Regions from separate parts of the Paenibacillus sp. lzh-N1 genome, predicted to be linked through region 2. Evidence: riboswitches for the same ligand, from Rfam matches in the RefSeq annotation. Region 2 holds a riboswitch; the other holds the start of a gene.
What was found. A riboswitch is a leader RNA that binds a small molecule or an ion and turns the genes downstream of it on or off. The one in region 2 is predicted to bind cyclic di-GMP.
Positions count from the first base shown of each region.

Region 1: it holds a riboswitch for cyclic di-GMP, as region 2 does, so the genes downstream of both, C0638_RS01945 (glycosyl hydrolase) here and C0638_RS05685 (transglutaminase-like domain-containing protein) in region 2, are expected to answer to the same signal.

Region 1 is NZ_CP025696.1:394,479-410,924, forward strand. It holds gene C0638_RS01940 (hypothetical protein) at 1-778, opposite strand, end outside; gene C0638_RS01945 (glycosyl hydrolase) at 827-2,428, opposite strand; cyclic di-GMP riboswitch class I at 2,442-2,523, opposite strand; gene C0638_RS01950 (sugar phosphate nucleotidyltransferase) at 2,679-4,055, opposite strand; gene C0638_RS01955 (UDP-glucose dehydrogenase family protein) at 4,724-6,052, opposite strand; gene C0638_RS01960 (glycosyltransferase) at 6,058-7,158, opposite strand; gene C0638_RS01965 (glycosyltransferase family 4 protein) at 7,187-8,335, opposite strand; gene C0638_RS01970 (glycosyltransferase family 4 protein) at 8,332-9,519, opposite strand; gene C0638_RS01975 (glycosyltransferase family 2 protein) at 9,506-10,345, opposite strand; gene C0638_RS01980 (lipopolysaccharide biosynthesis protein) at 10,368-11,747, opposite strand; gene C0638_RS01985 (O-antigen ligase family protein) at 11,753-13,195, opposite strand; gene C0638_RS01990 (WecB/TagA/CpsF family glycosyltransferase) at 13,201-13,971, opposite strand; gene C0638_RS01995 (O-antigen ligase family protein) at 13,976-15,313, opposite strand; gene C0638_RS02000 (glycosyltransferase) at 15,324-16,259, opposite strand; gene C0638_RS02005 (sugar transferase) at 16,259-16,446, opposite strand, start outside.
Region 2 is NZ_CP025696.1:1,243,397-1,259,842, reverse strand. It holds gene C0638_RS05700 (GGDEF domain-containing protein) at 1-315, opposite strand, end outside; gene C0638_RS05695 (class D sortase) at 358-1,008, opposite strand; gene C0638_RS05690 (LPXTG cell wall anchor domain-containing protein) at 1,116-4,727, opposite strand; gene C0638_RS05685 (transglutaminase-like domain-containing protein) at 5,087-5,896, opposite strand; cyclic di-GMP riboswitch class I at 5,909-5,990, opposite strand; cyclic di-GMP riboswitch class I at 6,030-6,108, opposite strand; gene C0638_RS05680 (helix-turn-helix transcriptional regulator) at 6,216-7,091, opposite strand; gene C0638_RS05675 (DUF445 domain-containing protein) at 7,675-8,931, shown strand; gene C0638_RS05670 (hybrid sensor histidine kinase/response regulator) at 9,078-12,149, shown strand; gene C0638_RS05665 (response regulator) at 12,249-13,400, opposite strand; gene C0638_RS05660 (NAD(P)H-dependent oxidoreductase) at 13,600-14,274, opposite strand; gene C0638_RS05655 (winged helix-turn-helix transcriptional regulator) at 14,462-14,845, shown strand; gene C0638_RS05650 (stalk domain-containing protein) at 14,942-16,189, opposite strand; gene C0638_RS05645 (YcnI family copper-binding membrane protein) at 16,381-16,446, opposite strand, start outside.

The DNA.
Region 1 (16,446 bases), 850 kb from region 2:
GCTTAACTGCACCCTGATCATAATAAAATTCTTTATTATTCACATTCGTACCAGTCAGTATATATTTCCCATGTACTGGTTCGGCCGCAGGGGAAGCTAACGTCTCCAAGCTCAAGTCATCCCAAGTCCACCACACATTTTTATCTTCTGCAGAGGAGCAGTATAGGCAGCGCGCTGTCTTTAGCTTGAGTACGTTAACACCGCTTTGCAATTGTTCTTTGGGGATATACAGCTCGTAGTTATTTTTGAAGTTATAGGTACTCCCAGTACCGGATACCCCGGCAATCTGAATAATTCCAGACAGCTGGTGATTTGAAAAGACAGCCATCTGCGGCACCGCTTTGCCCGCATCCAAAATCCGAACACGGAATATCATACCATTGGGAGGAACCTGATTCAGTTTATACTGAAGTGACAGTTCTGGATTCGTGGATGCATTCAAACCTGGAGGAATATCACCACTGCTGAGCAATACCGGAACTGTTGTACTCTCTGCTTCCGACAACGCCGAGAATGTTCCTTTAGCAGAGGATTCAGTAGAAGCTGCTGCTCCAGAAATTTCGATATTATCCCTACCGACCACTCCTTTAAATTCCGCTGAAGAGTCATCCCTCTGGCCCAGCTTCCATACTGGACTGGCCGCCGCTACCTTATCCGTCTGCAATTCTGCACTTTTTGAAGGCGTGTATATAAACCAAGCGATCATGGCTAGAGCTGCGACACCTAGTAATCCGGATAATACGACCGTATACCTATGGGTCAACCATTTTTTCATCATATGATACACCCTCTCTCCTCAAAATTTATGACCGGGAAAGAGTATCTATCAAGGAAGAAACAAAGCGTTTCCGGGAACCACCGCTTTCGCTTCATGCTGACTTTCCCACATCAGACGAGCCATCGCATCGCCTTTTTCATCATAGTATTCCACTTTTAGATCTACCATTTTACCTGCTTCCAAAGCAATACTGCCTTTACGCTCTGTCCAGCTTTGTTTGAACCAACTGTCAATCACCAGCTTGCCGTCTACCCATACGCGAATACCATCATCGGATATAGTTGTAAATGTATAGGTCTCGCTGTATTGTGGTTTGATTTTACCTGTCCAGCGAACCGAGAACTGGTCGGCATTTACCTTAGGATCAGCAGCAACGGCGCGCCAGTTATAATCCAGCTTGCTGTCTGTACGGATCAAAACAGGACTGCCGTTCACATTCATATTGTTAAAATATTCGCCCCGCAGCCCGTTCACATATACTACATCAGGAACAGAAGGAGGAGTCGGAGCTGGGGGTACGATTACTACTGGCGGAACCGGGATAGGCTCACTTTGTCCCTCATCCGGTAAAGTCGGCACATCTGCCCCAGGTTGTTGGATTTCTGCCAGCCCATTTTTCACATCATCCCGTGTCAAACTCCTCGAATCGTTCATATAATCCTGTATTTGATTGGTTGTGTTATTCTCAGTCAGCATCTTGCCCCAAGTCATGGAATACACCCATTTGGGCTGTGCCTGCAACACCTCAGAGCTAGGCATCTCACCATGCTCGCCAATGGCAATCGGCTTATTCCGTGCCAACCCGAGCAGTCCTTCATAATGACTTTGCTTAAAATCATTATTGTAGATGTCTACTGCCAAGATATCCACTTTGTCATCCCCCGGATATTTCGGGGTATACGGGACAGTATAGGAATTGGGAGCATTGGGACTCCACACCCACAGCAGATTGTTCAACTGATGCGTGTTTACAAAACGGTCGTACATGATATTCCATAGCTGATTGAAATTGTTTTTGTTTCCCCACCAGAACCAGTCACCATTCATTTCATGATAAGGTCTCCACAATACTGGAACCCCTGCATCACGAAGCTGCTTTAACGATACAGCGACCTTATCCAGATCGGCAATGAGGAGGTTATACTGCGTAGTGCCTGGTGTCACGTATTTATTGAACTCCGCCTGACTTACTTTCGCCTGCACATTGGCCCAAGTCAGTGGTCTACCCGGCAACGCTTCATGAAAAGTCATCGTCACAATGCCACCGGCTCTGCTCCAACGAATAGCGCTATCGACGACATTTTTACGTTGTGCTGCTTCTGTAGCGTCGGATTGACCAGAGATGGCTCCCATCTCATAGCCGTGCAGACCCACATACGCCTGGCTGATTTTTTGGACCTTGTTGCTTAATTCATCTGGACTTTCCAAATAATCATGCTGACCAGTGACTGTTTTCTTTCCAGAGATGCTGAGTAAATAATTGTATAGTTCACGGGCCTGAGTAGAAGCGTCCGAATTAACAGGTTGTAATGAAGCGGCATTCACCACAGACAGAGAATCACCAAAACCGACGGGAAACAAAGAAAAAAGCATAACAACGGGGAGTACATGACGTATCAGTCGATACAGAGGAATAAAATTGAATCTCACTTTAGCTCTTCCTTTCGGTAGCCAGGCTGCCATCCTTACGGGAAGGCCCTTTAGCTTTGCGTACCAGTCTTTCGACAGGGCTGCGTTTATCGTTGGAAGGAGTTTGGATTCCTTCTTACCCTAAGTATCGACTTTTTTTTACCAAAATTTAATAGGTCATGTTCATGAATTTACAGGTTTTCGCCCAATTTCGACAGTTTGGGCCATTATTTTTCATCAAATCTTCTTTTTTACGTTTTTACGCAAATAATTACGAGATAAATTGATGACGAGAAATTTCATTCCAATCCATACAAAAGCGTACAATATCCTCTTCAACCAACTCAGAGCCAGTCTGAACTTCAATCAAATCCACATCGGTTACAGCCAAAATGCTATGCTTCGTCCCTTCAGGGATGCGAACTACGTCACCGGCCTTCACTTTGTGCAGCTTCTCATTCAAAATAATTTCCGCTTCGCCGCTAATAATGGTCCAGATTTCACTTCGTTTGAAGTGAAGCTGGTAGCTGATATTTTTACCTTTGTGTACGCGGATTCGTTTGGTCAGTACCTCATTACCCTCGTCATACTTTACATAGTCTACAACCCGATACTGTCCCCAACGACGTTCTTCATACATTGGACGCTGATCATGAGCCTTGAGCACTTCCTTGATGCGTGGACTTTCTGCCTTATTGGTCACAAGAATGCCATCTGGGCTAGCGGCTACAATCAGATCATTCGTTCCAATGATCGCCACAGGAATGTCCAACTCATTAATAAGACTCGTATTGACGCAATCTTCCGTTACTACCCCTCTACCCACTTGCTGATGAGACATCTCTTCTGTGAGTGTATTCCAAGTTCCTAGATCCTTCCAAAAACCATCGTACGGAAGCACTACGATTTCTTTTTCCTTCTCGACTACTTCGTAGTCAAAGCTGATTTTTTCCAGAGACGCATATTGTTTTTGCATTTCTTCATAATTCAGCGGCAGGCCCTTGGATGCCAAAATATCCAGCAAATAGCTTAATTTGAATGCAAAAACCCCGCAGTTCCATAGAGCATTGCGTTCCATTAGACGCTCCGCCTGCTCCCGGTCGGGTTTCTCTTGAAAATGGCTCACTTCGCGGTAGCCTGTGCTACCTTGAGTGGCATCGTTTTTCGGAATAATATAACCGTATTTCTCTGAAGGATAGGAAGGGACAACCCCGATTAGTGCAAGCCTTCCTTCACTCTCCTGAAGTGTATGTTCGAGTTGGGCTACGGAAGCAAAGAAAGCATCCTCTACATAAGGATCTACAGGCAATATAGCTATAATTTCATCAGGCGAAACACCCGCAATGGAATATAGATAAGTCGCTGTCAGCGCAATCGCAGGAAAAGTATCTCTGCGTTCCGGCTCAACAATGATGCGCGTATTCGATCCGATTTGACTCTGGATCATTTCGACCTGCGCTCTCCCTGTCGCAATAAACGAGGATTCGGATAATCCGTTGTCTCCCAATTGTCTCCATACCCGCTGTACCATGGATTCCGAAATCCCTTCCGGGCTTTCCAGTACCTTCAAAAATTGTTTGGAACGGGAATCATTGGATAACGGCCATAATCTTTTACCGGAACCACCAGACAAAAGTACGAGCTTCATAAATCTCCACTTCCTCTCTATATTGGTTGGTGATCGAATGGGGCAAGGTTGAGTAGGCCGCTACGGGCTGGATTTGATCTTACGATCGCTGTTGGACCGGGATTCATTTGATTGTATAAAATCGTATCAAGGTTTGAATCCCGGTCCAAAGGCGAACGCTATCGCTTCTCCAGATTCAAATCCAACCCTTCGCTACTCAAATATGCATCATATCGATCATACCTTGTGGTGCAAAAGGCACGACCGGACATTATTAAGTCCGGTCAGCCTGTAAAAATCTCACGCTTTCGGCGCTTGCCCGCTGTGCTTGCAAGCTTCTAGTAATCGAGGTTTCGTAACGCCTTGCCAAGATTGCCTTCGTCGACTACCGCAATGGCGTCTTAATCGGAAGGAGCGGCTCAACTATGCCGCTCCTTCTGATACGCCCTTCTACTCCCATCCCATAAGGTGGGAGATTAAACATTGTGACTTGGTGCGGCAAAAGCAGCGGAGCGGGCAGAATTGTTCTGAAGAAGCGTCAGCGTTTGCCTTTATCCCCGGATTTTAACATTTGAATGTTTAATACAATCCAGAAAATCCGGGGGTAACAGCAATCGGAAGAACAATCTGCACGCGCAGCGCCTTCAGCGCCTCCCACATCACCACAGTCACTTTTTAATCTGTCACTTTTAAACTTCCACTTTATCTCTGTTCCACCCACTCATCCGCGGACGACCCACGGAGTAGTATTCCAGCCCAGAGCCTTGGATCTGTTCCTCGGTGAATACGTTGCGACCGTCAATCAGAACTGGCTTGTGTAGAATGGAGCCCAATTGCACGAGATCAACTTCTTTGAACTCTTCCCAATCCGTCAGCAGGCACACAGCATCGCTTCTTTCGGCGGCTTGCTGCGGGGAGGAGCACCATATAATATTCGGGTGATCTACGCGCTCCTTGAATTTATCCATCGCAATGGGATCATACAGCTTGACAATAGCACCTGCCTGAATGAGCGTTTCTACGATTTCCAGTGCTGGAGCTTCGCGGATATCATCTGTATTGGGCTTGAAGGCGAGGCCCCAAATGCCAATCGATACGCCGTTTAGCTGACCCAGCGATTCACGCAGCTTGGATACAATCATAAAGCGCTGGTCGGTATTTACCTCGACCACCGATTTTAACAACTTAAATTCATAGTCTACATTACCCGCAATTTGGATGAGCGCATTCGTATCTTTCGGGAAGCAAGAGCCCCCGTATCCGATCCCTGCTTGCAGGAAAGAGGAACCAATCCGTTTGTCCATGCCCATACCTTCAGCCACACAGGTAACGTCCGCGCCAACCTTTTCACAAATATTAGCAATCTCGTTAATAAACGAAATTTTAGTTGCCAGGAACGCATTGGAGGCATATTTGATCATTTCAGCACTGCGGATATCCGTCACATAGATTTTATCCGTGAATACCTGATGCAGAGTGACCATTGTTTCACGCAAACCTGTATTGTCCAAACCAATAATGACGCGATCTGGATGAAGCGTATCATTGATAGCTGAGCCTTCTCTCAGGAACTCCGGCGCGGATACAATATCAAAAGACAAACTCGTATGACGAGCCACTACGTCCTTAATCTTTTCGTTCGTTCCGACAGGTACGGTACTCTTAGTCATAATAATCTTGTACCCGTTCATGGCTTTCCCGACATCGGCGGCCGCCTGTTCAATGTAGGACAAATTCGCCTCGCCGTTAGCCAGTGAAGGCGTACCTACTGCTAAAATGACGATATCCGAGCGACGTACCGCATCGGCCAAATCCGAGGTGAACTCTAAACGGCCAGCTTCCAGATTCAACGCGATCAATTCCTCAATACCTGGTTCATAAATCGGAGATTCCGCACGGTTCAACATATCGATTTTGTACTGCTCCAGATCGACACAAATTACCTCATTACCTTTTTGCGCAAAACATACACCTGAGACGAGTCCAACGTATCCAGTACCGATTACAGCCAGTTTCATTCCGTTCATCCTCCTTTTAGAAAGTTCACATAGGCTTGTTCTACATACTTTTTCAATTGATCCTTGAAGTTATCTTCATCAAATTTGCGGGCATGGGTAATGATATCGTCCACATTCCATGCATGTTGCTCAACCTTTGCGACGGCCTCCAACACATCGTCTACTTGATGCTTGCGGAAAAATACGCCGTTCACATGAGGAACAATCGTATCCAGCGCTCCCCCACCCTGAAAAGCGATAACGGGCCGTCCGGCCGCATTCGCCTCCAAAGGCGTAATACCGAAGTCCTCTTCCCCCGGAAAGACAAGTGCCCGGCATTCGGCCATCAGCTTGTTAACCTCTTCGTCTTCAAGCCTGCCGAGGAACTCAATGTTCGGGGCAGCCATGGCTTCGAGTCGTTTACGATCCGGTCCTTCGCCAACGATGCGTAGCTTAAGACCGTTACGTTTGAATGCCTCAATCGCGAGATCAATGCGCTTGTAGGACACCAAACGAGATACGATCAGATAATAGTCACCGATGCTTGTAGCACGTTTAAAACGGGATGTATTGATAGGAGGGAAAATAACATCTGCCTCCCGTTGGTAATAGTGCAGAATTCTCCGCTTAACGACGGAAGAATTGGCGACAAACTGGTCTACGTTGCGAGAAGTTTTGGCATCCCATGTTTTCAGCCTGTTCATGTACAGCTTTAGCATATTTTTGAGCAGGTTGGATTTGGACTGCCGGGCCATATATGTATCGTAATCCCAGGCAAACCGCATCGGTGTGTGACAGTAACAAATGTGAAACGTATGTTTGGGTACCTGGATGCTTTTCATAAATGCGCTGCTAGAGCTTAAAACAATGTCGAAATCCCTAAAATCAAAATCACGGATAGCGATGGGATACAGCGGCAGCACTCCTTTGAAGTTGGCCTTCACTCCTGGGATGTTTTGTAGCCAAGTGGCTCTAATATCCGCATCCTTCAAGTTGCGCGACAGACGCTCGTCGCTGAACACCGTTGTGAAGATGGGAGCCTCCGGATACATATCATGGAATACCTCTACTACCCTTTCCGCTCCGCCCATTTGGATTAAGTAATCATGTGCTATCGCTATTTTCATCTGAATCATCCTTTAACGCGAATGTCGGTCAGACTCCTGCCAACAAACCCTTATAGTAATGAACTATATCCTTAACAGTGTTCTCGATGACAAAATGCTTCTTGACCCGTTCCATTCCTCTCTCACCCATCTGCTGACGTTCCTGTGGATGCTCCAGCATCCAGCGGATGGCTTCTTCCAGCTTGGCAGGGTCTCCCGGTTCAATGAGCAGCCCGGTTTCATTGGGTACCACCGTTTCCTTGGGACCACCTTCGTTTGAAGCGATTACTGGCAAACCTGCAGCCATGCCCTCAATAATGACCTGACCGAATGGCTCCGGTGTAATGGAGGTATGAATTAGCAGATCACAGCGCTGCATCAGACCCTGAATGTCATCGACGTGTCCCATCAGATTGACGTTGGTCAACCCATATTCGCGCATCGTGGATTCCAATCGTTGTTTATATTCCTCTTCTCCGAACAACGCATCTCCAGCCAGCCAGAATTTCACACGCTGATCTGGTAAAAAAGAACGTGCCGCTTCCAGTAAAATATGTTGTCCTTTCCATTCCGCCAATCTGCCGACCAACACGACGTTAAACGAGTCATCGCCACGCAATTGCGCAGCCGAATCACGAGCCGTAATCGCTTTGGCAAAAGCGGAGTAGACGACGAGCGTCTTTTTGTCCGGGGGTAATTCCAATGCACTCAGCGTGGATTTGGAATTGGCAATCACACCGTTAGGCAAAAAGCGGGACATGAGCCGAATCCCTTTGGCTACAATCGGCTTCAGATACGGCGGACCGATGTGGTCACGGATATGCCATATCAACGGTAGCTTCGCCGATTTGGCGGCTACTGCACCATACAGTGCAGATTTGAGTGAGTTCGTGTGCACACACACGACTTTTTCCTCGCGCAACAATGGCGCGAGTTTCCTGCCGTAAGCTAGCAAACGAAAGGCTGCTGCAGGCGCACCCAGATTGACGGCATTTCGTCCCCGATTACGAATCGAATCATCTAGTGGAACAATGCGCACATCAATATCACGCTGCCGAAGCCGATCCGCCAAATCGCCCTCCTCCGCCAAAATAACGAGCGGGTCGATATGTTCCCCGATATTCGTCAGTATGTTATACAAAGCAACTTCGCCGCCGCTCCATCTTGCCGTATGGTCAATATAAGCTACTCTCATCATTTCGCCGCCGCCTTTCTGTCAAGGACCTGTCGGAACACCTCTTCTACCTGTTCCGCTACATGTCCCCATGTATATCTGCTCAGGACATGGTCCCGGCATTCCCGTGCATTCGGTAGAAGTTCACGATGATCCAGCACACGCAGCAACCCTGCAGCAATAGCTTCACTGTCCGTCCCCTGGAACAATAGCTCAGGACGGAATCCTCTTAAGATTTCCTTGTTGCCGCCTACAGGAGTGGCCAGCACCGGTAGGCCCGAGGCCATCGCCTCAACTGTGATCAGACCGAAACCCTCTAGTGCCTGTGTTGGCACAACAAACAAGTTCGAGGCTTGATGGTACAGGGGCAGCTCCTCATCCGACACATAACCAAGCAACCTTACATGGTTATGAAGATTGTATTCCGCCACCTTGGAAGCCAATTCCTCCATCAAGGGACCCTTTCCACCAATCAGCAGCAGATGATCAGGGTGTCGCTCGGTTACTCGTCGCCATGCTTCGAGTAGCTGTAGCAGTCCCATGCGATTAACAAGACGACGAACGGTTAGCACAATCGTCGCATTTTGCGGCAAATTCAGCCGCTTACGTACGGCCTCCTGATCCTCTGCCGGATGAAACCTTTCTACATTCGCCGCACCAGGAATAATATGAATTTTGCTAAGTGGTACTTTATAGTGCTCGTGCAAAATATCCCGAAAAGTCTCGCTTAGCACTATAAATTTATCCGCCAGACCATAAGCTTTCATTTCAATGGATTTGGCCAACGTCGTTTTAAGAAAATGCTTAATTCCCTGTCCTTCAATCTTCATTTCCTCCGTCCACGGTCCGTGGAAGGTGGTAACGACAGGGATTCCTCTTTTTTTCGCCTCCAGTGCCGGTCCGACACTATAGGGAGCAAAATGGGAATACAGCACATCGATCGGTTGCTTGTCGAACAGTTCTGCTGCATATTTTTGCATCAGCTCTCGGCGCTTCCAGATGGATTGCTGCTTGCTGCCAATCGAATGAATACGAATACGTTCAGGCGCCTGAGGCTGCTCATCACTACAAATTAGAGCATCCAGCGTATTGCGCTCTAGCGTAAGCTGCTCACAGATGGATTTGAAATATGTGTTGAGACCTCCTGGCTGTAAGGACGGCCAACTCAATCCCGTTGCCGCGATACGAAATCCGTTATTGTACGACATAGCTGGTTTCTCCTTTCTGCTCGGTCTGTCCGCCATCCACGACTTCTATCTTTTTTCGCCGCTTGGTTAACTCATAATGCTTGAAACAGACGAGAAACTCATACATCACCCAGAAAACAGCTACGGCAAAACCCGCCAACCCCTTACGGTATAAGCCTTGAACAAAATACTTCTGTACAAAGCGGGCGGGAGGTCTCCACAACAGTCTGGTAATCCGAAAGGATCTTCCTTTGTTAAATGCCGTCTCTGCTTCCAGATCTGTATATTTGTTAAAACGGGTCATATGATCACTGATGCTGCGGAATCCATAGTGCCATAACACGCCCTCCAGATTGATGATCTGGGAAGAGGCTACATCTGGCATTTCATGAACAAGACTATTCGTAATGCCATAAATTCGCCGATTGTACAAACGAACCAAATACTCGCCTTTGTTCATCCATTTGCCGAGAAAATCGCCAATGCGAAATACGGAATAGGCTTTGGCCGGATCGTGGAGCGTTTCCTTTACTTTCAATAAGTCACCAAGCAACTCTGCATCCACTACTTCGTCTGTATCAATCAGGAAAATCCAATCAAATTCCGCTTTATCAACACCAAACATGCGCTGTTTGGCATAACCGGGCCATGGGTTGGAAAACACCCGACAGCCCAATGATTCAGCTACCTGAATCGTATTGTCCTTGCTCCCTCCGTCAATGACGACGATATCGTCCGCAAAGGGCTGGCAGGATTTAATGGCAGCAGTAATTCGAATGCCATCATCCTGAGCGATAATAACTACGGATATCCGGTTGTCCGCGGGAACGCTAGACATGTGGTTCATTAGCGGGTGCCTCCTTCTTTATCTAACCGTTAACTGGCTTTTTCCGGATGTAGTGTGACATCGTTGATCGGAGCCATTGAAAATCTTGTTTGGAAATAACCAGTCTTGGAATTTTCATTTTCAGAACGAACTTAACATTACATAAAATGAAAACGAACCGTAAAATCCCCGAAGACAGCATTGCTATCCCTGCACCCGTCAATCCATATCTCGGCACGAGTATGGACAGCAATGGAATGACGAGCGCCAATCCGACACCCTGTAGAATGGTAACCAGTTTGGGCTTACCCAACGCCATAAATTGTTGTGCCAGCACCATGGTACCTCCACTGATAGCAACCTCAAGCACCAGAAACCGGAATACCGTAAGCGCTTGTTTAAACTCTTGACCATATAACAATGTGAATACGAACGGAGCAACCAGCATTAACATCACTGCAGCCAAAAAGGTTGCCGTTGAAGTCACTCGAAATGCCCGAAATGTTATGGCCACCGCCTCTTCCTTATCCAGCCCGGAGGCTTTGGGAAACAGCACGACAATGATCGAGGTTGAAAATACATTTACCATCCGGGCCAGGCTGACCGCTACCGCATATAAACCGAGATCAGCGGGTCTGAGCAGACCCGCAATCAAAATCTGGTCAATGTAAGTGGAAACCTGCCCCATGAGATCATTCCCGTATGAACCCATACCGTAGGTAAAGAGATTTTTAAATTGCGTCCAGCTGTTCTTCACCTTTGGTTTGTACAGCCGAATCATTCGTATCGTGACACCGATATAGATCGGCAAGCCTGGCAGTAAGTAGGCCAATGCTGAGGTGTACGGATTCATCGTCCCCGTCAGGATCAGAATCGCCAGTCCAAGCAGCGTACTTAGTGGTACCAGATACCGAAATAAATTGTACTGTTTATATTCCGAGCGAACTTGAAGCAATGCATTATTGATCTGTGAAATCGCTATGAGCGGACACATCATCATGGAGCACTGCGCGAAAAGTATGACCGATGAAGAAAAAGAGCGCAGCCAATAAGGAATTAGAAATACTCCGATGAGTGTCGCCATCCCCCCGAACACCGTAGCCAGCAGCAAGGCCAGACCATACAGCTTACCCGTTTCCTCAGGTTTCCTTTTGGCATTGTAAATCAATGCAGACGGAACACCGAAGCTCATGCAGAAGGCAAGAAATTGGGACCAGTTCACCATCGCTGTCTGTTCTCCGCGTCCAGTAGGACCCAAGAATCGTGCCGTCAGCACACCAGTCAGCATATTCACAACGAGAATCAGCATACTGAATATCATCGTTTTTACTGCTGCAGAGCTGTTATCCTTGCTTTTGGCAAACCGAATCACCGTGGACCATAGTGTCCGGACAGGTGCGGATAATGCTTGTAAGTTTTGCACAGCCTTTACCTTCTTTCCGCGATGACATCTTTTGCCCATAGTCCTATTCCGATCATCATCCAGATCAAATAGCCGCGCATACCGGGGAAACCATTATCCGATATGAGACTGGCTACAGCTCCGGCCCATGTAGCCAACGCCAGTCTGATATAAGGCTGACTGGAATTCCGTTCGGCAATACGGACGAGAAGGCGCTTGATGATAACGATCAGACCACCGAAGAAAAAGAATGCTCCGCAAATACCGAAGGTGAGGAAAATGGCAATATATCCATTATCCATAATCCCAAGTTCACCGAGATCGCCGCCGTTATCAAGCTTGGTTCCGATTCCTACACTCCCGATCCCCTGCCCGACCGGATTGCTAGTAATCGCCGGAAGCATTGTATGCAGTAGATCCAAACGTTCATTGTACGAATGATCCTGTTGAATATCTGTCAACGTCTGCATGCGAGCCACCAAACCTTCTGCCCCCGGAAGTTTTGGAACGATGATGTAGAGAAGAAGGCCGACGATAGCAAGTTGAAACAGAGTCTTCCACTTTCCTTTGGAGGATGAGCTGAGAATGTAAGCCAGCAACATGACGAATGCAATCAGCCAGGCTGAACGTACGAGCGTGACCAAAAGACAAACAACTGTTAGCAGGACTCCAATCCATCCCAAAGTGCCTCGCCACCGTTTCTCCATCAGCATCGGTACAAGTGCCATTGCCAGGAAAATAGCGCATGGGCCGGGCGAGTTCATGGAAGAAAACACTCTGATTTGAAGCGGTTCTGGCACCCCGATGGAATTCATTTCCACATGATTCATCCAAAATGCATCCCAAGGAGGCACCGTCAAGTACTGAATAATGCCGTATATCGCTACAAGAACAGCAATGTTGGCGTATGAATACAGCAGTCGGTCCAGCTCCTTTGCTTTCATTGGCTTAATCGCAAGATAAGGCAATAGAAGCAATGGAACCACATAATTGGCCAAATCATAAGCAAAAACAATACCATTTTTGAATAACCCGACCACACTTCCGTAGGCCAATTCTATGCCGAAAAATACAGCAATTCGGGTTAATGGCTTTTCCGCCAGATGAATACCCCGCAGCACAGGAATGATCAGCATGCTGCTTACCAGCAGCGGCGCCACGCTCAACAAGGAAACCGAGTGATACGTTCCCTCCAACCAATCTGCAATGCGGCGGATTTCCGGGCCTACTGCCCACACCACCAGTGTGTAAGAAATCAGTAGCCGTGATTGCAAGATCGCCAGCAGGAAGGCCGGAAAAACGATCGCCAGCAATATGGCTCCCTGCTGGCTCGTGGTGGGATTCATCTTGGCGCTGACAAATCCGATGGCGAGTGGCAGCATACAAGCCAGCACCCCCATACCAATCATGCCGATTCCACGCCGGCTTCCTAGCCAGAAGGAAATCTGCTGATCTGCCAACCGACTCATGTTTCTCACCCCTGGCCTCCCTTCATCCGCTTCCGCTTGAACATCTCTTTAAACAGCAGAACGAGGAACTGGGAATCCTCAATCAAATATCTTTTCCACAATCGTTTAGGCTCCTGAGACAACCTCCAAAACCATTCAAATCCTGTCTTCTGCATCAGCTCCGGTGCTCTCTTTACATTCCCCGACAGGAAATCAAAGGTCGCTCCCACCCCAATCGAAACTGGAGCGCGGTAAGTCTCATAATATCTGTAAATCCATTTTTCCTGCTTTGGTGCTCCTACACCTACAAAAACGATGTCTGGGCGAGCCTCTTGAAGTAACTGGATAATGTATCTGTTCTCCTCTTCGTTTTTCTCAAAGCCATAAGAAGGAGAATAGCAGCCCACCACATTCATGTTTGGATAGGATTCCTGGAGATTAAGCATAGCCTTCTCAGGAATACCGTCAGCTGCACCCAGAAAAAACAAACGATAGCCTCGATCCTCAAAAGCCTCTCCCAGCCGGGTGAACAAATCGGAGCCTGACACCTTTTGTTTGAGGGGCTTTTTCAGTAACTTAGACGCCCAAATGATAGGCATTCCATCAGCCACTACAGCTCCGGCATCCGAATATACCTTACGGAATTCATCATCCTTGCGAAGCTTGATCACATGATCGACATTACAGGTCAAAATGTAGGAATGACGCTGATGCTCAATAGAAGTATCTATAAATTCGAGTAGATCATTAAAATCGTAATTATCAAAGTTGACATCGAACATGTTCACTCTGCTCATCGTATCACTTCTCTTTGCGAAAATCGGTTTGAGTAGATGTTTGGTATAATGCATTCAAATACCAGCAAAACGGAATAATCATCTGAACCGTCGACAACGTATTATCTGAAAACGAGTAGATCAAAAAACCTGCAATTAAAGTTGCAAAATAAGGTTTAATAGACTTGGCAAGTGACCGGTAAATAAGAGCGAACACGATCAGTAATGAAAGCATTAAGAGCCCGCAACCGATATATCCGGTATCAAAATAAAAGCGTATATACTCGTTATGCGGTACAACAAAACCATTGAATAACGTCCCGTCGTTCGCAACCGTTACCGCGCCAAGTCCTCTGCCTGACCAAGGGTAATCATGTACTCTGTTCAAAAAATATTCCCATGCCTCCGAGCGTCCCGATAGGTCAATGCCTGTGTCGGTCTCCCGTTCGAAGGAGCGTTTTTTTAAATTGTTCCATTGCAGGGCCACCGCCCCCAGAGCAACCAAAAACGATCCGGCCAGCGGTAGCAAATAATTGACTTTTCCCTTGAGGTATTGACGGGCAATATCAAACAGATACACAGCAAACATTAATAACAATGCCAGAATCGGCCCACGTGTACCGGTGGCGATCAGGATTAAAAAGTTCAGTGCCAACACCGTGTAATAAAAGGCAGCTTGCCTAGGTTTGCGCTTGACCTCAATCAGCGAGACGGCAATTCCGAGAAAGGAGAGCATTGCCAAATGCGGCGGTATATTCGCTCCTTGTACTCTGACTGCGCCCGTAAATTCCACATCCGTAAATGAATGCAATCCTAAAACCTGCAAGCCTAATCCAATGACCACACTAATAATCGGCAACAGGCTGATCAACCGAATATGCTTTTCCGCCACATCCTTTTTCCACTGGATCAGTAAAAAAAAGAAGGGCAGTGATAGTCCCACGAACGCCTTGACGGCAATCGAGGTCGTTAACAAAGGCAGCCATGCTGAAAATCCAAATGTAATCCCCAGCATGATCACCAATGCCCAGACTGGATAGCTGAACTTGAGACGAATGCCATAAACGAGCATGCAAGGCACTAGCAGAGCCAAGATGCCCAATTTGTACAATGACAATATCTCAATGCCGAACACGCCACCCTGATACAGAGAATCGACCGAGACCGCTGTGCTTAGCAAAACTGCATAGCTGATGCGCTCTGGATGATGGATAGAGACAGCCAACAAAAGCAGTAAGCATACCGCTGCAATACTGACCACAGGTTGATAGGTAGCTGCAATTCCTACAGCAAGAGCGCCTAGTAGAAAAATAAAAACATGCTGTATGGTGTTTATTCTGGAAGTCCAAGGATAGTTACTCATGTTCAATCTTTCACCCCGCAGCTGACTCGCTTTTCCGGTTGCGCAGTGTATCCAGCGTTCCGCGGATATTTTCAAGCCTGCACCGGTTCAACAGCTTCCTGCCCTCAGTACGTGCCAGCAGGGAATCCACCGTGATGTATAACACTTTGGCTGCCACTTTTGCCATCAGTATCGCGTTGCCGCGCAGACCTGCAGCCTGAGCAGCATTAGACATACCCTGACAATAGTAGCGATTCATAATCCATTCTCTCGTTAAGCGTGAAGCCGGAACAAAATGTTCTACAGCCATGTGTGGATGATACATAATCGTTCCACCATTTTTACGGATTTGCTCGAATACCCACGATTCTTCACCAGATAGTAGGATATCTCCCTTTCTGCCCAGGTGAAGCGGGAACATGACGGCGGCGAAAGCCGTTTTGCGCATAGCCATATTCGCTCCAAATGGATTCAGTCCCGCCGGATATTCACAAACGGATTTCCCCAGATCAATAATCGTGTAAGGCAGTTCAAGCGGTCCTGTCAACCAGTTCGGCCGTTCCGTTTCAAACTTAGGATCAATTTTCCCACCCATAGCCGTCAGCTCGGGATTGTTCCCAAAGGCCGACATAATCGTTTGCAGCCATGTAACACACGGAATTGCATCATCATCCAGAAAAGCAATGACGTCTGCTTTTGATAACGTAATGCCAGCATTACGAGCAGCAGACAGTCCTTGTTCGCGCTCATAATGATACCGAAGATGAATGTCTTGGCCATGTGCAACGGTAAATCTTTTGATCGTTGCTGCTGTATGATCGGTAGATCGATTATCGACCACAATGATCTCAGCCAGTGCAAGGTCTTCCAGCTTCAGCAGAGACATTAACGTTTTCTCCAGCAGGTCCGCTCGGTTATAGGTGCAAATAACGACGGACACTGCGGGACATCGCTTAAATGTATCCATCAGTAAGCATCCTTGGAGAACAGCATCTTAACGCCTGTTTTCATGATAATTTTCAGATCGAGCCACGTATTGCGAACATGAATATACTTCAAATCCATTTGCACCATTTCTTCGAAGCCTACACTGTTACGTGCGCTCACCTGCCAGTAACCCGTACATCCCGGCGTTACAATCAGACGCTGCTTGT
Region 2 (16,446 bases):
TACCTGGAGTAAATGATCGCTTACCCGTCTGAGCAGCTTATCACCGATTTGATGTCCATATGTGTCATTAATGGCTTTGAATCCATCCAGATCAAGATACATAATAGCAAAGGCTTCCTTGCCGTTGCTTCGTTTCCAAAATAGCTCAAGTGCATTCCGATTGAACAGACCCGTTACAGGGTCCTGATAGGCAAGTTTCCGCAGCAAATTTCTTTCCATCATCACAGAATGCAAAAAAATTAACGTATATATCCACAGCGCCAAAGTTAGACCGATTAGAAGTAAGGCTGTTAAAGATATACTCAATAGGGTCACCACCAATATAGTTTATAGGTTATTCCGCTTCTATTAGCGGCATTAGGTTAGTTGTCTGGCATGAACGATGAGTCGATGTGTCGGATTTACAAGAGGATCACAGGTAATTAGTGTGAGAAGCTTTTGTTTCTTGATGCTTTTTAAAACGGAGACATTTGAAGGAGTGACGACTGAAATGTTGTAGACCTTGTATACGTATTTTTCACCCCGAGTGTGAATTAGAATCTGATCTCCGATTTTCACCTCATTAAGCCGGTTAAATAAACGTCCAGTTGTTCGTGAGCGATGAGCGGCTATGGCAGCATTCCCCACCTGGCCGAGTGTCGCAGTTTCCGACATATGTACGGCTGCATATCTCATATGCTGTTGGGTTGCACCTTCGAGTAGAGGAAGTTCCAGCCCGATACGATCAATCTGGATTGTAGCGATTGGGGCTTGCTCTGAAGCCGACGATGGGGGAGTGGCTTGTGACAATTGTGGCCCATCCGCTGCTGCAGTATTTGTCAGCCAATTGGACAAATCTGTATAGCCTTTCATCATTTCGGGAGTCAGTGTCGATGTATCTGTATTTGATAATGATTCAGCTTCCTGTAATAGCTCTTTTTGCTTTTGATCTTCCAACCATTCATTAGCGGTAGGAAATAACATGATGATGATTCCTAATATGATGCTCACGTATGCCAGCTTACGCAATTGAAAAGCCTCCTAATACAGTAATCCATAGATCGGACATGTAAAATAATTCCCCTTCTCGCTGAAATGATGAGTTGAGAAGGGGATTTTTGATTATAAAATGTTATTTATTTTTTATGCGTTCGTCTATAACCCAGATAGGCCCCCAGAAGAATTAAGAACATGCCACTTACATAGAAGGGAGCAGGACTGTTTTCTCCTGTCTTTGGCAATGTATCCACCTTGGGTGTATGACCCGGATCACTTGGATTCTCTGGTTTTTCTGCGGGTAGGCGGATTACACCCTTAGGTACTGGGTCTTCTTCAATCTTCACGGGCGGAGAAGGCTCCTGGTGAGGATCGGCTTCCGGTGTCTCAGGTTGCACCCCTGGTTCAGCGGATGGTTGCGCCTCTGGTTCTACAGGTGGCTGTTCAATAACCGGAACGCCCAACGGAACATCCTCATCCTCAATAATTTTCGGCTCTTCGGTTGTTACGGGCGTAACAGGCGTCGCCGGAGGTTCAGTTATTTCAGGGTCCTTATCATGTTTTTTGCCTGAGCCCGGACTCGTAGGTGTACCCGGATCGGTAGGCGTACCTGGGTTTGTAGGCGTACCTGGATCAGTAGGTGTACCCGGACCCGGATCAACAGGAGTGTCTTTTTTGTTGGTGATTACGATTTGTTTAATGCCTGAACTTTGTTTGATAGTTGTATCTATTTTGATTTCTGTTTTTGGCGCTGTTATTTTGTAGCCTTCAGGAGCAGTAAGCTCCTCCAGGATGTAGTCATCATAACTCAATGAAGAAAATACGATTTTCCCGTCCAAATTGGTAGTTTGGACAAGAGGTGCTCTTTTCTGATTCTTGTCATAGAGTGCAAAACGTGCCCCGGATAGAACCTTATTGTGATCGTCCTCATCAACTTTGGTAATCTCCAGACTTCCCGTAACTCCTCCTCCTGATCCTGAACCAGAGGATGTGCGCACGGTAATTTCCTTACTTGTTTCCCTGATTTCGGTGGTCAAACGGTCGCCCTCGAAATTAACCTTATTGCTCACTTTTGCCTTGTCTTCAGCTTGAAGAAAGGATTGATATTGCAAAATATAACCTGATGATATAGCCTTCGCAAAGGCAAGCTCAAAGGATTGCTGACCTTGAGCAGTCGTTGTTATTTTTAGCTTATAATCCTGATCCTTGACTAACTCAGTGTCCCTAACAGCTTCTCCGTTGGCAGACACTTTGGTGGAGTATAGATGAAAGGAATCTTCAATCAGAATTTGATTATTGCTGGGCGTATCCACGATCTTCGCGTTGGAGACATGGGATTGCCCTTCATTGATATGGATGTTCCAGTCGATTTTATTTCCATTCTGAGCACCGGACTTTGTCACGTATTCTCCACCGTGGGGCACAGTCACTTTGGCAGTCCATTCCGAATCTACATTTTTTCCATCCATAAGCAGAGCGTTATTGTTAATCTCTTTATCAATAAGCTCTCCTTCCAATGTTGTTTGGAAAGTAACCCAGTAAGGAGAGTTGATGGACTGGTTAAACTGGATGCTCAGCTCGTTGTTGTTAGCGGCGGAAGGTAAAACCAGGGTATATTGGCTCGAAGGCACTTCGCCCCCTTTTTGTACGCCATTCCACCACCCGAGCAGGGTCATATCGTACACTTTAACTGAATTTGGGACCAGTTTTTGCCCTTGTAACAAGGTATCCCTAATTTCAGCATGATTCAGAGTTTTGCGGTTATAGTTGGCCTTAATGTCCCATGTAATTTGCTTGGAGCTGGCATTGTAACTACCTGACTTCGCCCCATTTTGCTGGGTCATATTGTCCGGCCATAATCGAGCTTCGGCCTCAGCAGTTTGTGTTGTTCCGTTGTATAACCAAGTGATAGAGGCTTTATTCCAAAAGTCCGGCTTGGTTTTGTCGATTTTCCATTCATTGTTAAAGGTAGTTGTGTAGTTAATGGTGTACGTGTCTTGAATCTTTTTATGAAAACGTATAGTGAACCCTTTTTTGTAATCCAGCGTAAGAGGGATCAGTTCGTAGTCTGTCGGTGATGTTAGTGTTGTTTTTCCGTCCGCGCTTTGGATCTTCAATGTGTTCGGCAATAAGGCCAGACCGCCATTCGGAAAGGCATCGTCGATAACGATTTGATCCATTGTATACTTATCCGCATTAATAGAAATGACCCAAGGAATTGTTTTGGTGTTATAGTTCGGTTCCTTATAGCCTTTGGTGATAATTATACTTTTCAGTTCGGTGGTTGTTTCTTTTGTTACCCCATCAGAAGTTACACTGTTCGTTATTTTACTATTTTTAACTACACGATCTATAGCCTTTGTTTGATAACGGATGGTATATGAGGCTTCAATATCCGTATTGAAAAGCAGATTGAAACCATTGGTACCATGATCGTCAGTAACTGGAGTGACGCTGTATTGGGATGCAGGGAGCTCATCCTGTGTATCCCCTTTATACACTTTAAGTGAATTTATGATGAGTTGTTGGCTGTTATTAAAACGGTCACTTAACGCGGCTTGAGCTGCGGGAATTTTTTTGTTGGCAAAATTATATTTGATTGCCCATGAGATCGTTTGTGTGACTGGGTCGTATTTCTCCACTTTTTTGCTTAAAAAATCCCCGCGTTGAACAGTGACTGTAGCTGTTGCGGACGTATCTCTCACATCGTCCCCTGAAAAAGTGGCTGTGTTGGAGAAACGAGTATCCTCGCTTGTTATGTTTGTGGAGTATTGAATTCGGTAGGCGCTGTTAATACTCTCCTCGTTAAAACGGATTCTGAAGCCCGGCACAACCGGATCAGCCTCTACTGTATACTTATCTGAGCTAACAGTGTCCCCCAGCACGGTGGTTCCGTTCACATTAATTTGTAAATGGTTTACCCGGATGGAGTCCTTGACTAGTTCTAGTCCTTGGGGAGTTGGGTCGGTTACTACAGCGTGTTTGATAGGATCCAAGTGTTTATTTACGTTAACTGTCCAATGAATTTGGTCTTTTCCATCAAACTTTCCTTGTTTCTCCATTGTAGGGCCAGCTGCAGGCTTAATATTTACGATAGCCGTTTGCTCGCCGCCTTTGATCGGGATCGCAATAATAACTTGTGTACTGCCTTTTTCTATTTGTGTGCTAAATTCAGTTTTGATCTCTAGCTTACCGCTGACATTAGAGTGGCTTTCTACGTAATCATTAAATGTCATAACCACTTTACCTTGACGGTCTACGGTAAAATGACCTACTTCTCCATCTGTATTCGTCAAAGGAGACGTAATATCTGTGTAAATTTGGAATTGCTCAGGTAATTGAAAGGTAAAGGTGTCTCCAGCTTTATACGTATGGTTCGGCAGTTCCCATTCATAGCCTAAATGGATGGCGGAACCAATATCAATACGGCTATCGGGATTATACACTGCATCAATAACACTTCCAGTAGAATCTGTAAGGGTTAGCTTGGTTAAAATACTTTCTTGAGTTGCCCTAACTTCAGAAGTTGAGCCAGCAGTTGGTTCAGGGACTGGAGCCGGGACAGCAGGTGGGATGTTAATTGGCTCTGAGGGCATTGGATAAACATCGTTAGTCACACTCTGAACCGGATCGGTTCCTGGGGTCACTGGCAGAGTAGAGTCGGGATTTTGTGCATAAGCTTGTGTTGTGCTGAACAAACACTGCAAAAAGAGCAATAGCGCAACCGTTGCTGTATTCCATTTTTTTCTCATACGGTAAACAAATCTCCTATTCTTAAAATACTCTTATTTAACGGCTAATGGTTATTCCTTCGAGGTCGAGAGAACTGTATTTATATATTCATCATTCATTCATATGATGCTATGTTAGCCGCATTAATTACTTGTTCAGAATTTATGAAAATTCATGTTCGGGGATGAACCTCCTCCTTTTGTCTCGAAATTAGATAATGGTTGGAAATCTCATTGTCTTCCTGGACTAGAATACATGCCACATCTCAACAATTTCTCAACAAGGATAGAAAAAGAGCCTTGATCATGTGATCAAGGCTCTTCAAGAAATATAGTTCTATTTTTCATTTTTTAATAAATATGAATTTAAAACATTGATATTAATATTGCTTTGTTTTAATGTATTTGGAGGGATCTTTGACCATTTCGAATTTCTGTTTACCCATATACAGTGCTGCATCTACTGTAGTGTCTACGACCACCCACTGATTATCGATGTAGACCTCATTCCAGGCATGATAAGCGTCCACGTAGGAAGATTTGCCCATAACCAGCTTGGTTGGTACATCTACACTTCGTAACATAGCAGCCATCAGTGAAGCATAACCATAACAAATATCTTTTTGAGAGCTTAACGTATGATCAATTTGTGGCAGATAGTCAGTCGTTAAGGCAAAGGCCTGATTGGAGTCATACTTGATATGACTAATTACGTAGTCATAGATTTTTTGCAGCTTCTCGCGATCGGTTGTTGCACCTTGGGTTAACTCACGGGCTTTTTGAATCGCTTGATTAGTACTACTCCAGTTAATATTTTGAACGGAATTAAGATACACCGTCTTGCTATCGTTTAGCTTTAACTCGATCGTATCTTGTCCTATCACTTTATATTGATTACCACTAAGCTGTTCCAAAATACTGATGTTATAGTTCCCATTACCCATTTGGAGAGGAAATACTTCTTCGGATTTCCCGGGTGTTAGATTATAAGAGTATTTTTGTGCATCTTTGGTAACCAAAATCTTGGTTTTAACGTTAGGTTTAACAGGGTAGCGCACACTGACCGTCCCATGATTTACATTGTTTTGATCCAACCATGCAACACTATCAGCAGCGTAAATTGTCGAATTTAAGAGTATTGCGGACAGCATGAAAAATAGGAGAAGTGTAGAAAATATCATTTTCCCCATAAAAAACTTCCTTTCGGTGGCCAGGCTGCCATCATCAATAGAAGGCCCTATAGCTTTGCGTCCCTGCCTTTCGACAGGTTTGCCATTTCGTATAAAGTTTTCGGGAAAAAAAGCACGACAAAAAGCCACTTCAACCGGTAGCTGGCTGCCATCATACAGAAGGCCCTGTAGCTTTGCGTCCTTGCCTTTCGACAAGTTTGCCATTTATCCTGAATAGCTTGTATTTTTATTCTATCAGTTAGGTACTCTATTAGGCAAGTTTAAATCTCAGATTTTCGCTATTTATCGACAAAGAAAGCTTGCAGATTATACATAAGACCTATTTTATACGGTTTCCCCATTTTTTGCGATAGGAATGAGGCGTTTCTCCAATGTGCTCTTTGAACAGATTGATAAAATGACTTGTGTTGGGAATGCCCACATATTGTGCGATATCCACAATAGCTACATCACTAGTTTTAAGCCAGCTTTGAGCAGCCGTGATACGAACATTAATAAGATACTCAATAGGGGAAAAGCCAATCTGTTTTTTAAAGTTTTTAGCCAGGTTGAACTTGTTTAGACCAAACATTTCTGCTAGCGAATCCAGCGTGATCCGTTCGCAATAGGATTGATCCAGATATTGCTTTACCTTGCGCACCTCTGCCGTTCCATCTGAATTCGCATTGGGATTGGCGTAGGGGTGCTGTAAAATAATCGTTAACAAGTCAACGATTATCCTGGATGAGAGCAGTTCAGAGGATAAGCTTCGTTCTGGCTGTACATGTAATAAGGTACGCAGCTTGTCCAGTACTGTATTTGAATCCTTTAGTGAAATTACCGGCTTATTGTGTTTATCGAATTGTTCGTAGAAATGGTCAATAAGATTGCCATATAGATTCACACTAATAAACTCCCATGTCTTCTGACAGGAAGTTTTGTACTGTACATATTCTTCGCAATTAATAAAAAGCATATCATGAGGTTTCAATATATAATCCTTGCCCCGGTATTGTAATTCCCCTCTCCCGGACAGAGTAAAAAGGAGCAAAAAAGAGGTGAGCTTTTGCCGTTCCATTACATAAGCATCTGTTTTGAAATAGCCTATTTCCTGTATATAAAAGAGGGATTTTTTAGCAAAAGCAGAGGGTGTACATATAATTGCAACTGGATCATCGCTCCAGACATACTGGGCATTTTTTTGGTTTGTTGTCATATCCAATTCCTTTACAAAAGAACAATTTTAGTAAGACAATTGTAGTTTGTTTCATGAATATCCTTTTAGAACCGGAGTTCCCATTTACAAAGGTTATTTTATCACATTAAAGTATATTCATGTATCGATTTGGGGTTATACATCATATAACAAAATTAACCAGAAGACACCTATTTGAAAAGGATAAGGTCATTCTGGAATTTATTCCTTAAATTGATGGAATAAAGAATGAGGTTGGAAATAATTAATTTCCTCAATGAATATATCGTAATCTTGCAATTCCACTTTTTGAGGCATTTATCCTTTAGGTTGCAAGAAAAATGGGACCATAATTCGACAAAATGATTCAAAGGGCTCATTTTGTTAGAAAATAGTTGTAACTTAATTGTTGTGATTTTGTTCACGAAAATGTATGGATAAGTGTGGTTATGCGAACTCAATTTAAGCTAATGTGCAAATTTTAAATATCATGCAATTTGTTGACAATAGAGTATGGTTACCTTTGGTATCTGCACAGGCAATGATATGATGGTACTACAGATGTAATGAAACAAATTTTACAGTTAGTTTGGAGGACTACATGATGGGAAAAACAAAAAACACAAAAACCGCAGCAGCTTGGTCACTTGTTATGATGGGAGCGGGCTTTGCTGCTACGTTACCTTTTCAACAATTTGGCTGGGCCCGTCTTTTGGCCGGATCTTTTGAAGCCGGACTTGTAGGAGGGTTGGCAGACTGGTTTGCCGTAACCGCGTTATTCCGTCATCCGCTGGGCATTCCGATTCCACACACAGCGCTTCTCCCTAAAAATCGGGGAAAGCTGACCGATGCCTTGGTTAACACGGTCGAGAATAATTTGCTTCATAAAGAAAGTATTGCATCTAAAATTGCCGAGATTAGATTGGCAGAGCTGGTGCTGAAAAGTGTGGAAAAAGGAATACGTACGCCCGAAGCGGTTACTTTTATAGATGTTCTTGCCAAGCAACTTGTCCGTTCGATTCCGCTGGCAGAGCTGGCCCCGGCCATCGCAACCGGGGTTAAGCGACAGGCGACTGAATTCGATATAGGACCATTGCTAGAGGTGCTCGCCCGGCAAGCTGGCGAGCGAAAGTATGACCAACGGGCGTTGGATTATGCGCTGGAGCAGACGGAGTCCTGGCTACTGCGGTCAGACACCGGGGTTACGCTAGGCACCTTGGGGATGCAGGCTGTTAGCGGCTTGCAGGTCAGCGGGCTTATGCAGTTTGCCCTGAACGCTTTCCTTGGCTATTTGAATGAGGAGCGTATGGGCGAGATGATTCGTCACTTTTTGCTGGACCGCGTAGCGGAGCTTCGAGACGAAGGACATCCGCGTCGTCAGGCCGTCCTGGATGGGTTCAACACACAGTTGATTCATCTGGCAGCCAAAGATACGGTCAGGGAGGGGCTGAATCACTGGAAAAACACCTTTATTGATTCTTGGGAAGGTGATGCAGCTATATCCGATAAGCTCGAAGAGCTTCGTCGTAATCTGCTGGATTACATGGAAGATGCCAGTTATGTAACGGCGTACATTGTACCTTTGCTGGATCAAATGCTGTCTGATTTATGGAGAAATACGGAGCTGCTGGACAAGATCAATTCGTGGATCGTAGCAGGTGTTACCGGAGTAGTGGAAGCAAACCATAGCCAAATTGGTAATCTGGTTCGAGAAAATGTAAATCGAATGGATGATGCCTCACTGATCGCTTTAATGGAGGACAAGCTGGGGCAGGATTTACAATGGATTCGGATTAACGGTGCGCTTACAGGTTTTCTGATTGGAATTGTGCTTACTGGGGTTCGTATGTTGCTTGAGTAGCACGGACAATCTGAGCTAAGGAACGATAAATGAAATTTGTGTAGATAAGGTTGTGAAACTATGAGGATTGGTCACCATCCAATGCTGCTGGTTCAGATGAGAGCCCGGCAACGGTACGTTGATATATGGTGCCGGATCACCAGTAGATGAATAAGCGGAACTTTTTTTTAATTACGCTGTCATTCCTGATCGTGATTATCGGCTTGCGTTTGTTGTGGTTTGATTATTACCACAATCAGGATTATCCCCGGGCCAAGGCGGGAATTCTGGATCTGAGGGGCTTGAATCTGCAGGAGATAAAGACCCTGCCATTAAATGGGGAGTGGGAGTTTTATCCTGGGACTTTATCCTCTCCTGCCGAACTGAAATCCTTACTTATGCAGAAGCAGCGCCAGACCATTCAGGTACCAGGACTATGGAGTGAGTCGGTATCTCCTGTAGATCATAAGGCATATGGCGTTGGAACCTATCGGCTGCTTATTTTGAGTGACAGGTCGGAGGACACTCTATACGGACTTCGGATTGGAAAGATCAGTACGGCATCCAACATATTTGTGAACGGTCGTTTAATTAGTCATAGTGGTCAGGTCTCTAGCAAGGTCGAACAGCATATAGGATCAACTGTTCCATTCTCTGCCATGTTTGATGCGAACAGGCAGGCCATTGAGATTGTCATCCAAGTATCCAATTTTGATTTCTCTGCTAGTGGAGGAATTATGAAGCCTATCATTTTTGGAAGCGCGGATGCTGTGAATAGCCGAACCAACTTCACGATCGCAATGCAAATTATGGTATGTATTATTTTGCTGCTTCACGGGTTATATATAGTCGTTATATTTTTTATGAATCCACAAAAGAAGGCGCTTCTGTATTTTGCGGGAATTGTAATCTGCACGGTATTATCCATCCTGACAGACGATGACAAGCTTTTATTGGACTGGTTCCCCATTAATCTGGGTCTTTCGTTAAAGATAACCACCCTTTCCTACATTGGAATAGGCATGTGTGTACTGAAGCTGGCGCAGTCTCTGTTGGTTCGATCCCGAATCATTCAGATTGTTTTTATAGGCCACTGTTGTTTTGCGATTTTGGTGTTACTTGCACCTGCATCCAGCCTGTATGCATTTCTTATGGTTCTTATCGCATTACCGGCTATTACTCTATGTGCTACAGTTCCCTCCCTTGCTTTTCTTAGAACATTCAGAGGGCAAAAAGAGGCTATTTTTCTGTTGCTAGCATCCATTAGCATCGCATCCAGCATGCTGTGGGGCATTTTCAAGACGAATGACCTCCCCTATTACCCTTGGGATATTGTGCTGGCTTTTGTGGCATTTGCATCCTATTGGTTCAAACGATTTTTTAATACGAATGCTGAACTGAGAAGGCTGTCGGACAGATTGCAGCGCGCTGATCAGGTGAAAAATGAATTTTTAGCCAACACCTCTCATGAGCTGCGAAATCCACTGCATGGGATGATCAATATAGCACAGACTGTGCTGGAGAACCGGGGCGGCGCCCTGGATGAACCCAACAGGAGAAACATGCAATTGCTTGTTACGGTCGGCCGCCGTATGTCCTTATTATTGAATGATTTGCTGGATGTTACACGTCTACGTGAAAAGGATATTATTCTGGAAAAAAGAAGCCTGAAGCCCAAGGCTGTAGCCTCGGGTGTATTGGATATGCTTCAATTCATGACAGATGGGAAACCTTTAAACATGGTAGTTAACATCCCTGCTGATTTTCCGAATGTATTAGCGGATGAAAACCGAGTAATCCAAATCCTGTTCAATCTCCTTCACAATGCTGTTAAACATACTGCTGAGGGGACTATTTCCGTTCACGCACACATCCAAGGCGAAATGGCCAGTATTCAGGTGCGTGACACTGGCGTTGGGATAGATGAGGAGACGCAAAAGCGAATATTTCGTCCATATGAACAAGGAAATTCTCATTTGACGGTTATTGGGGATGGGCTTGGACTTGGGTTGAGTATCAGCAAGCAATTGGTGGAGCTTCATGGAGGATCTTTGAGTGTAAGTTCTGAACTTGGTCAAGGCTCAACCTTTTCTTTCACACTACCGCTCGATCCCTCACCTACCCCAGACGAATCACGAGATAACGAGCAGGTATGTATGGATGAAGAAGCAGATACTAATTTTATAGCTCTACAGAACGAAGCTGTGATGCAAGTTGCAGCAGGCTCTGCACGATCTGCCATACTCGCAGTAGATGATGATCCGGTCAATTTAAGGGTGTTAGAGGGCATTCTCGCCTCGGAGTCGGAGCCTTACGACCTTGTCACTGTAACCAGTGCCCAGGATGCCTTGCATAGGCTGGATCATCGGGAATGGGATTTAATAATAGCCGATGTCATGATGCCCCAAATGTCGGGTTATGAGTTAACTCGGCGTGTGAGGGAATACTTTAGCATTTCCGAGCTGCCTGTGTTGCTGTTGACTGCACGTAGTCAGCAGGAGGACTTATATACGGGATTTCTTGCAGGGGCCAACGATTATATTATGAAGCCTGTGGATTCCATGGAATTGAAATCAAGGGTCCGTGCCTTGACTGATGTTAAAAAGTCCGCAAGGGAGAGGCTTTGGATGGAGGCTGCGTGGTTACAGGCACAAATCAAACCTCATTTTTTGTTTAACACCTTGAATACCATTGCATCTTTAAGTCATGTGGATCACACCAGAATGGTGAATCTTATTGAGGAATTCGGCAAATATTTAAGATCAAGCTTTAACCCTCAAAATCTGGATAGAGTCGTATCACTGGAATATGAGCTTGCTCTCCTGAAATCTTATCTTTATATAGAGAAGGAACGCTTTGGCAATAGACTAGATATTGTATGGGAAGTAGACGAACAGATAAACTTGCTATTGCCACCGTTATCGATTCAGCCACTTGCAGAAAATGCAATCAGGCATGGTATCATGAATCGGATAGATGGAGGAACATTGTGTATTCGTATTCAGCAGCGGGAGGATGGAACAGAAATAGCGATCATTGATGATGGTGTGGGCATGAGTCAAGAGGAACTGGACCGTCTGCTGAGTCCTCATCAAGAACAGGATAGCGGGATTGGATTACGGAATACAGATCGACGTTTGAAGCAAGTATACGGTAAAGGATTATCTATTAGCAGTCTTCCCAACCAGGGTACAACGGTAAGCTTCCATGTTCCCCAGGTACAAAGACAAGAAATATAATATCTCTGTCCCGTAGGTCCTCTATACAGAACGAGGCGAAGTAAGTGACACTTCTAATGGGGACTCTACGGGTACGGAGAATGATTCCCAGTCGTGAAATTAGGCATGAGCCATTTGCCACTCTTTAAACCAATTTGTAATTTGTTCATTGGGCTTCTCATGAAGCTCTTCCCATAAGACGGATGATAATAAATCATACCATTTGATCACTAAGCTATTTTTATTCATCTCAGCATAGGTCTTCATTAATCCCCAGTAGGCTTCCTCTTCTTGGGGGTGACGACTACAGATGCCCTCATAAATAGAGATCGCCTCTTCAGGCTGGGAGTTCCCTCTATACCATTCTGCCATTTTTAATGATATGGATAACCACATTTTATGCAGCCTTTGGCGTTCACTTTCAACCCACCAAAAATCATATTCCTGTAAATAGTCCCCTTTGTAAAGTTCCATCATTTTTACATAATATGGGATTGATTCCTTGTTCATCTGTGGAGCGGATGCCAGGAGAGACTCCCATCTTTCTGTATCTAACAGAACGTTTTGCGTGTGCAAAATATAACCGCCATTAGTATTGGAAATCTCTAAAAAGGAATGATACGGCGCTATCGTTTTTCTAATGTAATAAGCGGCTGTATATAAAAGAGAGTAGGCCTTATCTTCTTCATATTCTGGCCATAGTAATTCAATCAAGGCTGATTTGCGAACCCATTGGTCATGATTCTGGAGCAAGTACAAAAACAACTCCTGGGTCTTTTTAGTCCTCCACTGAATAACAGTGGGTTGCTGATCCGGTAATGTGAAGACGACATATTGAAAAACCTGTAACTGGAGAACAGAAGGCTGATTCTCAGGCATGGAGGTAGCTTGATCGTCACGCTTCAGAATGCGATTCATGGTTTTGATAAGACGTTCTGTCGTGACCGGCTTGAGCAGATAATCCAGTGCGTTAAGCTCGAAGGCCTGAATAGCGTACTTATCGTAAGCTGTAACAAAAACGATCTGAATATGGGGTTTGTGCTCCAAAATTTGATGTGCTAATTCAATTCCGCTGATCCCTGGAAGTCTTACATCCAAAAAAGCTATATCTATATCATCAAGTAGAATATAGTCCTTAGCCACGAATGGATTCGTAAAAGCTCCTGCAATATGTATGCCTTGTAACTCGCCAAGCAGACGCTTCATATAATCCAAAGCTAACTCTTCATCATCGACAATAACAATCCTTGTCAATATCTCTGATCTTTCCACGTGTACTGTACTCCTTTGTAGGCAGATACATCTTATTATATAGGATAACTTGACTACGGCTATAAGCAAACAGTTGTAGAAGAAAAAAATTTAAATAAAGAGGCGGGCTGCGATGGGCCATCGTTAAGATGAGTGATCGCAGCCCGCCTCTTCAAATTGTGTCAAACTTAAAGATTGACTAACAGTATTGGACGAATATTTACAGGACCCAGCGTGTGACCTTCTCCAGGGGTTGTCTGGATTTTTCCCGCTTGGGTTCATGAGCACGATAACCGAAGGCGGCTATGACTGAAATATCCAGCAGCCCGTTCTCAAGCAATCCTTCTTCCTCCAAAATGGCATGTACCTGATCATAGTTAAAGCCTTCAATCGGGCAGGAATCGATGCCGATCTGAGCTGCCGCTGTCATCATATTGCCTAAGGCAATATAGGTTTGCTTGGAGGCCCAGTCAAATAACGTGCGTTCGTTTTCCAGCAGGCGTTGGTTTTCACCTTGGAAAATCTTATAGCGGCCTGATAGGGAGGCAAAGTCTTCGTCAGACATCCCCTTAACCTCTTTATACATGTACTCCACGTAAGGAGAATCATAACGAACATCCTTACGTGCCAAGATCAGGACGACGTGGCTGGCCGCAGGAATTTGCTTTTGACCACCACTGGAAACCGCCGCCAGCTTTTCTCTCAATGCCTGATTTTGCACGACCACAAACTGCCACGGTTCAAATCCTACGGAGCTTGGGGAAAGTCGTCCGGTTTCGAGAATAAATTGAAAATCTTCCTCAGGTATGATGCGATCGGGGGCGAATTCCTTCGTGGCATGTCTGAATAAAAAGGCATCCAGAATTTCCTGCTTTTTAGCTGATGTATTGGACATAAAATGTACTCCTTTTGATATGGGTTTAGTTGGTACTCTATGGTTTTTCTGCTACTATAATGAGAGCTAATATCGAATATATAGTTATCATATAGAAAGTTTTTGCAGGGAACAAGTACGCACATATTTGTTCCTTGTTATAGGTCTGAGGCTATTAGCCTACATCCTGTAGAAAGAAGGGGAATACATGGCACAGGAGATGGAACATACAGTTAGCGTTAATTTTGGATGTCCGGTAGCGAAAACTGTCGGGGTGATTGGAGGCAAGTGGAAGGGAGTCATTTTATATCATTTGACCACAGGACCGCGGCGCTATAATGAAATTCGACGGACCTTGCCTAATATTACACAGCGGATGCTAACCTTGCAGCTACGCGAATTGGAGCGTGATGGCATTGTGCACCGTGAAATTTATAACGAGAACCCACCACGTGTGGAATACTCGCTTACCCCGTTGGGAGATACGTTAAGACCGTTGCTGGATTTTATGAGAGACTGGGGGATCTTCTACGGAGAACAGGGATGCGAGCCTGTGGCGACAATTTCCAAGTCAGGCAAGCATTTTTGCTAAGATAGACATGAGAAAAGCCCACCGATGATTTCATAGAAAACACATGAAAATCATTAGCGGGCGGAATAAGGACGGATTCCTTTTACAAAATGGACACTATTTAAACTCGATCGATTCGTTCATCTTCGCCCAGGCCGTTTCTCCAATAATACCCAGACGCCAGATGGCGATTCCCTTGAGGTCATAACGTTTAGCTAAACCGATCTTGGCGTTAACGGTACTGTCTTTTTCGCTACCCATTGAAATTCCCAAAATGAGCTTGTCCCGCGAGGTTTCCTTCAACGCCAGCTTTATGGCTTCATCCACTTTATCCAGTGGCTCAGACGTAGATTTTTGTCCGTAATCATAGGCCATGATGATCAGATCGTCCGCCAGATTGCCCAGCGTCTTGTAATCATAGCCAGTGTAAGAGCTATTCAGCGGATGCAGAACGACGGTAAGCTTGAGCCCGGCTTGATGCGCTTTGGCTGATAACTTTTTAATAAAGGCGTTGTAATCGGAGCGAGCTTTGGCCTTATCGCCGCTCCAGCCTAATCCTTCAAGATCTAACGTAATGCCCTTGAACTGCTTATCGGTGGCAGTGCTGACGATTTGGGAAATGGTCTGTTCTTGAAGCTGCGCGTTTTCCAAAATCTTGGTTAGCTCATGATTACCGTCGACAGAATAAACCATCAGGTAAGGGGAGGTCCCCTGGCTATCTGCCTCCTGTAGAATAGACTCGGGAGTTACAGCTCCAGCAGCTTGAGGCCATTTATATTCTTTGCCGGTCGTTGTGAACTGTCCGTTCGTATCAATTCGGCTCCAGCCGAAGGCAACGGCATTAAAATTCGGTATTTTGGATTTTTGGTCAAAGGAAGACAGTGCATAGAAGCCTACAGTGTACATAGCTTCACGTGGCGATGTGATAGAGACCGTCCGTGTTCCCTGGTTCCAGTTCACTGTGGCTCCAAACTGTTGCCCGAAAAAGCCCAGCGGAATCATCGTGCTGCCGCGTACGGTTTGCGGTGCTGCTGTTAGTTGAACCGTTTGTCCATCTACTGTGGCATTGCGGCTCCCCATTTTGAGAACCACCTGCTTGGTTGCATTGCCTTGCGCTTTGGTAGCGGTGATGCTTTGGCTGGCTTGATCCCATTTCACTGTAATGCCCAGAGCCTCAGAAATAGCGCGAAAGGGAACCATCGTCGTGCCGTTCATCATGGCAGGCTGTACAGGGAACGGCAATGGATATCCGTCCAGCATGATGCTGACCTTACCCGCCTCCGCTTGTGCCAAGGGACTATAGATGCCCGCTGCGGTACTCAGAAAGATAACGCTAGATAACAGAGCCTTATTTACGATTTTCATCCTATGATCTCCTATGCTCAATAGATTGCAATGCTATCATGTTAGAATCGTGAGGTTCCTACCATTTTACCAAAAAAATGATAGATAGGTGAATGTAAAATGATAGGATGAGATAACGATAAAAAAAGCTGGTGCCTGAATGAATGGCACCAGCTTTTTTACATGTAAGGCTCTGTTGTTTGTAACTCAGATTACTTGCGACGCTTGAGTGCAATGCCTACTGCTGCGGCACCAAGCACGACTGCGATGATCGAGAG